3 regions of the Alteromonas sp. P256 genome follow, and region 3 is predicted to be linked to each of the others. Evidence: predicted binding sites of a transcription regulator. Region 3 holds the regulator's gene; each other region holds the start of a gene.

The links. Region 3 encodes MetJ, which represses methionine synthesis genes. Its sites were predicted from a motif close to TAGACGTCTAGACGTCTA; they were not measured.
Region 1: a site for MetJ is predicted at 1,522-1,539, ahead of thrA (bifunctional aspartate kinase/homoserine dehydrogenase I). Genes of this name have one in related genera too.
Region 2: a site for MetJ is predicted at 1,588-1,605, ahead of serA (phosphoglycerate dehydrogenase). Genes of this name have one in related genera too.

What each region holds. Positions count from the first base shown of each region.
Region 1 is NZ_JAZETM010000004.1:292,525-295,797, reverse strand. Features, by position in the region: gene V7R39_RS09070 (S-(hydroxymethyl)glutathione dehydrogenase/class III alcohol dehydrogenase) at 1-194, opposite strand, end outside; gene V7R39_RS09065 (LysR family transcriptional regulator) at 544-1,422, shown strand; gene thrA (bifunctional aspartate kinase/homoserine dehydrogenase I) at 1,714-3,273, shown strand, end outside.
Region 2 is NZ_JAZETM010000004.1:180,392-183,664, forward strand. Features, by position in the region: gene V7R39_RS08580 (5-formyltetrahydrofolate cyclo-ligase) at 77-802, shown strand; gene rpiA (ribose-5-phosphate isomerase RpiA) at 889-1,545, shown strand; gene serA (phosphoglycerate dehydrogenase) at 1,652-2,881, shown strand; gene V7R39_RS08595 (DUF481 domain-containing protein) at 3,039-3,273, opposite strand, start outside.
Region 3 is NZ_JAZETM010000007.1:124,310-127,582, reverse strand. Features, by position in the region: gene metF (methylenetetrahydrofolate reductase) at 65-952, opposite strand; gene metJ (met regulon transcriptional regulator MetJ) at 1,114-1,443, shown strand; gene V7R39_RS12400 (malic enzyme-like NAD(P)-binding protein) at 1,632-2,849, opposite strand.

The sequences.
Region 1 (3,273 bases), on a different contig from region 3:
TCTTCACCTGACAAGGTGAATGCGTCGGTGTGACATACGCCAGTCGCTTTTATACGAACCAATACTTCGCCTTTTTTAGGCAACTCGACATCAATCTCTTCCATTTTGAGTGGCTCGCCAGGTCCCCATGCCACTGCTGCTTTAGATTTTATATGCGTTTGACCTGCTTTTAATGAATCTTTAAACGAGCTCATACTTTACTCCTGTCATTACCATTCGAGTTTGTGATGTTTGATACGACGAGTATAGGAGAGGCAGGACGATTGATAAATACAGATTTAGTAAATCACTATTTCTTATTTGTAATAATGATGAATGCGTCATAAGCTTTAAGCTTTACAGTACGTCATTTTGCCGAGCCAAGACTGAGCGAAGATCGATTCGAGACTAATAATAGGTTAAGTAAGTCGCTGAGTTTGAAACATATTGAAAAATAGGCGAAACACTCGATAGAACGTAGGCTTTAAAAGAAATGGTTTGAAAAGAGTGGATTAGAAAGAATGGTTTTAAAAAATTGAATAGGTTGATACACGAGGCACAGCGGTGAAAAATCTAGATGGTATTATTGAATTCTGTAACGTCGCTAACGTGGGTAACTTTACCGGCGCGGCAAACAAGCTAGATACTTCAGTGGCACAAATCAGTCGAAAAGTTGCTGCACTAGAGAAGAGACTTGGGGTAAAGCTACTGCACAGAACAACGCGCAGTGTATCGCTAACCGAGGCGGGTTCGCTTTATTTTGAGCAAACCAACCCGGCGTTAACCATGCTCGAAAACGCACAGCTAACGGTAAGTGCGCTGCAACAATCTCCACAGGGGCTGATTAAGTTGACCGCGCCAGTAGCCTTTGGTGAAGCGTTCATTGCGCCCTTATTGAATAAATTTCTAGCTACTTATTCGGGCATCAGTGTGCAGTGCATGTTTTCCAACGATAAACTGGATATCGTTGAGCAGGGACTCGACTTGGCAATACGCATCGGAAAACTTGAAGACTCCTCACTGATTGCGAAGAAATTGGCTACACGCCAGCTGTATGTGTGCGGCAGCCGAGAATACCTTAAAAGCACATCGATGCCAGAAACGCTTGAAGATTTAAAGCAACACAGTTTGCTGGTAGGTTCTCAGCCCCAATGGCGCTTTCTTATTAATCAACAGGTTCACACTCTGAATGTAAATGGTCGCGTGCGGTATAATAGTGGCAATGCACTTAAAGCTGCTGCACTTAACGGACTGGGCTTAACCCAACTTCCCGGCTTTTACGTGAGAGATGCCATCACCGAGGGGTATCTCATAGAGGTCTTACCAGACTATAAAGATAAGCAAGAAGCCATTTGGGCAGTGTTCCCTTCTAACCGCAATGTGGCACCTAAAATTAGACTTCTTGTTGATTTTTTGTCCGAAAACCTTACCGATGACCGATAATGTTACCCATAATCGGCTTTTCATATTCAAAAGAGAAACGTTTTGTCTAGAGTGTTGCATTATGTGCAATACAGTGTGGTGAAAACTGCGGTTGACAGATAGACGTCTATACGGCAAATTGAACCCATGAAACAGATTCTAGCCATACGCACCATGACCATGTTAATTACCACCTCAAGAAGGGCGGTCGGTGACTAGTGCGAATAAGCAAAAGACAACGAAAGCCCGCCTCAAACAGAGCGGGTTTTTTTTTATATACGTTTTAGCATGCGCAACCTCAAGGAGTAGCATATGAAAGTCTTAAAGTTTGGAGGGTCTTCTCTAGCCGATGCACCGCGATATTTACGCGTTACAGAGATTAGCATGGATACTCACCAAACCGACGGTGCTGCCGTTGTACTATCGGCCCCAAAAGGCGTAACTAATGCGCTCTCATTATTGTGCGAACAAGCAGCCGGTGGCGAAGATTTTCAGCCGCTTCTCGATAAGCTAAACGACACAGTAACCGGTATCGCTAATAGCTTAAATGATGAATTAGACGGGTTTGAATACAACCGAGTTATCGCTTTTATCGACAGCCAGCTTACAGTATTGAAAAAACATCTACAGGGCATTAATTTACTAGGTGTGGCCCCTGATAATGTGGCAGCAGGCATTTTAAGTATTGGTGAGTACATTTCGGTAACGCTTTTTGGTGCCATCCTTACTGCAAAAGGCGTGACTAATCGCATTATCGACCCCGTAAAATATATTCTGGCTGATGGCGAGTACCTAGATAGCATTGCCGATGTGTCGCTTAGCAAAGCGCGATTTACTGACGTTCCCGTTGATGGCAGTGAATTTCTTATTATGCCAGGGTTTGTAGTCGCAAACGAAGAAGGGCAAAAAGTCACCCTGGGCCGAAATGGTTCCGATTACTCTGCGGCTATTCTAGCCGCGTGTATCGACGCTAGCTGCTGTGAAATTTGGACTGATGTAGACGGCGTTTATAATGCGGATCCGAATCAGGTTGAGGGCGCAGTACTACTTGATAAACTCACCTATCAAGAAGCGATGGAGTTATCCTATTTTGGCGCAAAAGTTCTGCACCCAAAAACAATAGGCCCTATTGCTCAGCATCATATACCGTGCCTTATTCGAAATACACTTAATCCGGCGGCCCCTGGAACGCTTATCAGCAATGAGAAAAGCGAGAAATGGACATCGGTTAAAGGTATATCGCAGCTTGATAATGTCACTATGTTTAACGTGGCGGGACCTGGTCTTAAAGGCATGGTGGGAATGGCAAGTCGCGTATTCGAAGTTATGTCGAACGCCAATATCTCAATCAGCCTTATTACTCAGTCATCTTCTGAATACTCCATTAGTTTTTGTATACAAAGCAAAGACGCTAATAAAGCACTAAACTTGCTTGAAGATGCGTTTGCGCTAGAGTTACAAAATCAATTACTCGACCCAATTGAAGTGCGCAACGACCTCGCCATCGTCACTCTTGTGGGCGACGGTATGCGTCAAACCAAGGGGCTTGCGGCTCGTTTCTTTAATTCATTAGCGCAAGCACGAGTGAATAATGTAGCGATAGCGCAGGGCTCTTCTGAACGTTCTATCTCTACTGTTATCGAGACTAAGCGGGCGAAAAAAGCGGTGAAGGTTATTCATCAAAACTTTTTCTCAGACAGACACACTATTGACGTATTCCTTGTAGGCTGCGGTAATGTGGGTAGCGAACTGCTGACGCAAATTGCGAAACAGCAGCCGGCCTTGCTTGCACGTAATATACAGCTGCGCGTTTACGGTATGGCAAATAGTCGCAAGTTGTTACTTAATAGCCAAGGTATCGATTTAACTGGC
Region 2 (3,273 bases), on a different contig from region 3:
ACTTAGGCTGAGCGAGCTTTAATCAAGCGAAAGTCGATTAGAATCACGAATAAAGGCGAGTTGGTTGGAGAGTAACATGGCGATGAGTAAGTTTTTACCCAATAATGAGCGTGCCGAGAGCACAGCAAGTCTTCGCAAACATTTGCGTAAAAGCCTAAGAAACGTAAGAAATAGCATACCGCCTGAGCAACGTGCGCATTCTGCGCTGCAGATTGGCCAACAGTTAAATTCTTTATCGTGTGTCACTAAGGCAAAGTCAATTGCTGGGTATTTAGCGAACGATGGAGAAATAAACCTTAGCACCTTTATGCAAGATACGTTTAGCCGTTCCAAAGGTATGCGCAAAAAAATGGTGAGCGGCATCGATTATTCATCTGCATCAGCACCTAAATCAGCGCTTACATCGATGCCCACAACGTTCTCACTGCCCGTGATACATCCTGTTTGTAAAGGCCACCTGCTGTTTCTTGAATATGGCCCACATACCACGCTTGTAAAAAATAAATACAATATTGATGAGCCTGAACTGGCCTGCCCAAACGTTATTCCCACTAGCACCATAGACGTTATTTTAATGCCGTTGGTGGGCTTTGATGGTAACGGCAATCGACTGGGCATGGGCGGCGGTTACTACGACCGAACGCTGGCATTTACTCAATTTACTCAACAAAAACCCATTTTGATTGGTATTGCACACGATGAGCAAGAAGTTGAGACCCTGCCCTTTGAGCCTTGGGATATTCCGGTAGATATTATTGTGACTCCAAACAGAATACTCAGCTTTTCTGATATTACGCCCTAATCCTAGATCCATTTCTTTTGAAGACATAAAGCTGCGATTTCGCGTCTTATCGGTTACACTCCAAGCAAACTAAAAGGAGAGTAACAATGGATCAGAACGCGAAAAAACAGGCAGTAGCGAAAGCGGCAATAGACTATGTTGAACAAGACAGCATTGTTGGAGTAGGCACAGGTTCAACCGTTAACTTTTTTATTGAAGAATTAGGCAAAATCAAACATAAAATAGAGGGTGCTGTATCAAGCTCTGAAGCCTCTACGGAAAAGCTAAAAGCGTTAGGCATTGAGGTTTTTGAACTCAACGACGTTAGCAACCTATCGGTGTATATTGATGGGGCCGACGAAGTCACCGAACACAAGCATATGATTAAAGGCGGAGGCGCTGCGCTTACACGTGAAAAAATAGTGGCTGGCGTGGCAAAAACATTCGTGTGTATTGTAGATGACAGTAAGCGCGTTCCTGTACTCGGTAATTTCCCTCTTCCGGTAGAAGTGATCCCTATGGCGCGCTCGTTTGTGGCTAGAGAATTAGTGAAACTAGGTGGCGATCCTGAATACCGTCAAGGTGTCGTGACCGACAATGGCAATGTCATTTTAGATGTCCACAATTTAGACATACTCAATCCTCGTGAATTAGAGCAAGCAATCAATAATATTCCCGGAGTTGTCACTAACGGAATTTTCGCTTTGCGCGGCGCGGATATCGTGCTTTCAGCAACCGATGAAGGTGTAAAAACCTTTAAGTGAAATACTCCTTTTAACTGAGGGCGTTTTCTGTTATTTTTCTTTTAGACGTCTAGATGGCTCAAGCCACATTTCGAACCGAATCACAACAGCGAGAGACAGCGAGTTCATGAGTACAGTTTCACTTGAGAAGGACAAAATCCGAATTTTATTGTTAGAGGGTGTTCACCAGAGCGCGCTCGAAACACTTAAAAATAACGGTTACACAAACATTGAGTATCTTAAAACTTCTCTTCCAGAAGATGAGTTAATTGAAAAAATCAAAGATGCTCACTTCGTGGGACTTCGTTCTCGTACCCAAATTACAGAGAGGGTGGTGGACGCCGCCAAAAAGCTTGTTGCTATTGGCTGCTTTTGTATTGGTACAAACCAAGTTGACCTAGCTGCCACTCAACGTCGCGGTATTCCTGTGTTTAACGCGCCCTTTTCAAACACTCGCTCTGTTGCCGAGCTAGTGCTAGGCCAAATCATTCTTTTACTTCGTCAAGTGCCAAGCAAAAATGCAAAAGCACACCGCGGGGAATGGGAAAAGACCGCTGTTGGCTCTTACGAAGCAAGAGGCAAAACGCTGGGAATTATTGGTTATGGCCACATTGGAACGCAGCTTAGCATCTTGGCGGAACACTTGGGCATGCGCGTGCAGTTTTTCGACATCGAAGACAAGCTAGTGCTTGGCAACTCAGCCCAAGTCAAGTCTCTAGAGAAACTGCTTAATACCTCTGATGTAGTCACACTTCACGTGCCTGAAACACCTGAAACGCAAAACATGATAGGTGAAAAAGAGCTCTCTCAAATGAAGCCTGGCAGTATACTCATTAATGCGTCTCGTGGTACGGTGGTTGATATAGACGCGCTATCGGAAGCACTTAAAAGCGGTCAGTTAAATGGTGCTGCCATTGACGTATTCCCAGTTGAACCCAAATCAAATGGCGAAGAGTTTGAATCACCTTTACGCGAGTTCGACAACGTAATTCTTACGCCTCACGTTGGGGGAAGCACCCAAGAAGCGCAAGAAAATATTGGTATTGAAGTGGCAGGTAAGCTTGCGAAATATAGCGATAACGGCTCAACGCTGTCTGCAGTTAACTTCCCAGAGGTATCGCTGCCAGAGCACAACAGCCGCTCACGCTTGCTTCACGTTCACAAGAACCAGCCAGGTATTCTTACGCAAATTAACCAAGCGTTTGCAGAGAAAGGCATCAACATTGAAGCGCAGTACCTTCAAACGAACGCTGAAATTGGTTACGTGGTAGTAGATGTTAAAGAAGACAGAGGCTATGAAGCCCTTGCTGAACTGCAGCAAATTGACGGCACTATAAAAACACGGATATTGCACTAGGTCGCACAGCATACTTGCTGAAAGCCTAGCGGGCGGCTGAATGCCTAGCGACTCGTTACAATGGTCAATAGCCACAAACAAAAGCGCCGCATCGACAAATATCGATGCGGCGTTTTTATATCACTACACAGTTAACCCTGTTTGTGTATCAGCTTGTTTAAAAGAAATTGTATACTAAGCTAACCGCTGTTTCGGTATCAAGGTTATCTCTGTTTTCAGCTACGTCTGAGTTGTGATCCATTTTGAATGACAAACGCATTGAAAGATTACCTGTGATCACTGCAGTGAGTGCTGATTCCGCACGAGACTTAGTATTTTCAGAACCCACTTCCGTACTCAGTGTTTGAGTAAACTTAGACGTGTCTGAAATCAACCATGTATATGCTGTTGAA
Region 3 (3,273 bases):
CATTCTCTCTGCGTTTTGCCTGCATTTTGCCTACACTGTTTCTGTGGCTTACTGAGGGCAATTATTAGCTGTCGCCACGCACACCAAGCATATGACAAATTGCATAGCTTAATTCACTGCGATTGAGGGTGTAAAAGTGAAAGTGCTTCACTCCCTCTTTTGCTAATACTTTAACTTGGTCCATCGCAATGTTAGCACCAATTAGATTACGAGTAGCTTGGTCATCAGCATCTAAACCATCAAACATTTTATGCAGCCAACCCGGCACGTGAACATTGGTAAATCCTGCAAATTTCACAAGGGTTTGATAGTTAGTGACAGGAAGAATACCTGGCACTAAGTCTAAATCAACGCCGGCAGCAGCGGCCCGGTCTCTAAACCGCAGAAATACGCTAGTATCAAAGAAAAACTGTGAAATGGCCTCGGTAGCACCGGCTTCTGCTTTGCGCTTCAAATTCAGCAGGTCAAACTGCGCATTGCGAGCTTCAGGGTGTTTTTCAGGGTAGGCGGCAACCGATATATCAAAATCAGCAACCTCTTTGAGTAAGGCCACTAAATCAGATGCATACATTTCAGTGTTATCCATACCTGGCGGTAAATCACCACGTAAAGCAACAATGCGGCGTATGCCTGAATCCCAGTAGTCTTGCGCAATTTGCTTTAATTCGTCTTTACTCGCATCCACACAAGTAAGGTGAGGAACCGCGGCGACGCCGGTTTGTTGCTGAATGCGCTTGACCACATCGTGCGTTCTGTCTCGTTCGCCACTGTTCGCGCCATATGTCACCGACATATAGCTTGGTTTTAGTGGTGCTAAACGCTCAACTGATTTCCAAAGGGTTTGCTCCATGGCTTCCGTTTTAGGGGGGAAAAACTCAAAAGAGACGTCAATGTCACGCAGTTCCGATAGGGATTGGTTGAGCGCATCAATGCCTTGTGCATAAGAAACCATGTCATTTTCTCTCTACTAGCAATATTAATAGACGTTTAGACGTCCAAAATAAAGAATATATGTCTAGACGTCAAGAGGTTTACACTGCTCAATTGACCTTTTCGTGAACTCGTTTAGAATTTCACTTCATAACATAAATAAAATAAGACCGAGTTAGTACTATGGCAGAATGGAATGGTAAATATATACACCCCTACGCAGAGCACGGTAAGAAAAGCGAACAGGTAAAAAAAGTCACTGTTTCAATACCGATTAATGTGCTGAAAGCGTTAACTGACGAACGCACCCGTCGCCAAATTAATAACTTGCGACACGCAACTAACTCAGAATTGCTGTGTGAGGCGTTTCTTCATGCCTTTACAGGTCAGCCTTTACCGAACGATGATGATTTGCGTAAAGACAACGGCAACAGAGTGCCTGCAGAAGCAAGAAGAATTATGGAAGAGATGGGCATTGATCCCAGCGTCGAAAATGAGCCTACCGAAGAATAGGGTAGAGCGAATGCACCCAAATATGGCAGTTTGACGCTGTTATATTTGGGTGCTCAATTCAATAAAGCCGGTTTAATAAAACCAGCTTAATAAAACCATTATCAACACGTAGCGTCTGTGTTTTACACTCGCTTATACGCCTTTTTATAAAGCCTTTTTCTCAAGCGTAATGGCTAAGACTGAGCGTCTTAAATGCCAGCTACCCCAGAGTCTATGGCGGCTTTTGATACGGCATTGGCTATGCGTTCGCACAAGCGCGGGTCCATGGGTTTAGGAATAATATAGTCCTTTGAGAAGCTAAGACTTTCGCTATTGCTCGCGGCAAGCACCTCAGCAGGTACTTCTTCTTTTGTGATGGCGCGCAGTGCTTCAACGGCGGCTACTTTCATTTCATCGTTTATGGCGCTGGCTCTAACGTTCAATGCGCCACGGAAGATAAACGGGAAGCAAAGTACATTGTTTACCTGATTTGGATAATCTGAGCGACCGGTTGCCATAATAAGGTCATCTCGTACCGCATGTGCAAGGTCTGGCCTTATTTCAGGGTCGGGGTTAGAGCAAGCAAACACGATAGGGTTATTGGCCATAAGCGCTAATGTTTCCGGAGGAAGAAGGTCTGGGCCAGACACGCCCACAAATATATCAGCACCATCCATGACGTCTTCTAGGGTTCGCTTGTCGGTGTTGTTAGCAAATAACGATTTATGTGCTGTTAAGTCCTCGCGACGAGTGTGTATCACTCCTTTTCTGTCGAGCATGTAAATACGCTCGCGCTGTGCACCGCACTTTATTAGTAACTCCATACAGGCCACGGCAGCTGCTCCCGCTCCCAGACAGACAATTTTGGCATTTTCGATATTTTTGCCCTGAATTTCTAACGCGTTAAGCATTCCGGCGGCGGTGACAATCGCGGTGCCGTGTTGGTCATCGTGAAAGACGGGAATTTTACAGCGTTTAATAAGCTCTTGCTCTATTTCAAAGCACTCTGGCGCTTTAATATCTTCAAGGTTGATACCGCCGAACGTATCGGCAATATTCGCTACCGTATTGATAAACTCTTCGGTTGTTCTGTGCTTCACTTCAATATCAATAGCGTCGATACCAGCAAAACGCTTGAACAGCAGGGCTTTACCTTCCATTACCGGTTTTGAAGCTAATGGACCAAGATTACCTAAGCCTAAAATAGCAGTACCATTACTGATAACCGCCACTAAATTGCCTTTAGCCGTGTATTTGTATGCGTTGTCTGGATCTTCAGCTATTTCCCTTACTGGCTCGGCGACACCGGGGCTGTAAGCAAGCGCTAAATCATCTACGCTGTCTGCGGGTGTCGATAGCTCAACGCTGATTTTTCCTGGCGTTGGTTTGGCATGATAGTCGAGAGCGCGTTGTCTAAAATCTGACATGTGAAATAGATTCCTTGAGTGTAGGGTTCATGGATATTGCTAGATATTACTAAATGCTTAAAGGGTAGCGCCTACTGGCCATTATTATCAGGCTAGCTTCATTAAATCCGGACTGTTATCCGTGTTATTTATCTGTGTTATTCTTGCTTAAGCGTACGTGATAACACTAACACAGGCCATGGTGGTGTACATATCTGATCAGAGTTACCAAGGCGTGCTCTATTGTGCTATGTAACGACGTTGTTAAGTCATAATTAATGTAGGTGAGAGAAACTCGTTAGACCAGTAAAAGCAGACTATGTTTGTCATTCATACATATTATGTTTATTTTTTGTCTCATATTTCTTCTGTATTTGTACGGCCTTTAAAATAATGAGTCCAAATTAAAATAGCGAGTCAATAGAACCTGTGAAGAGGCGCTTGG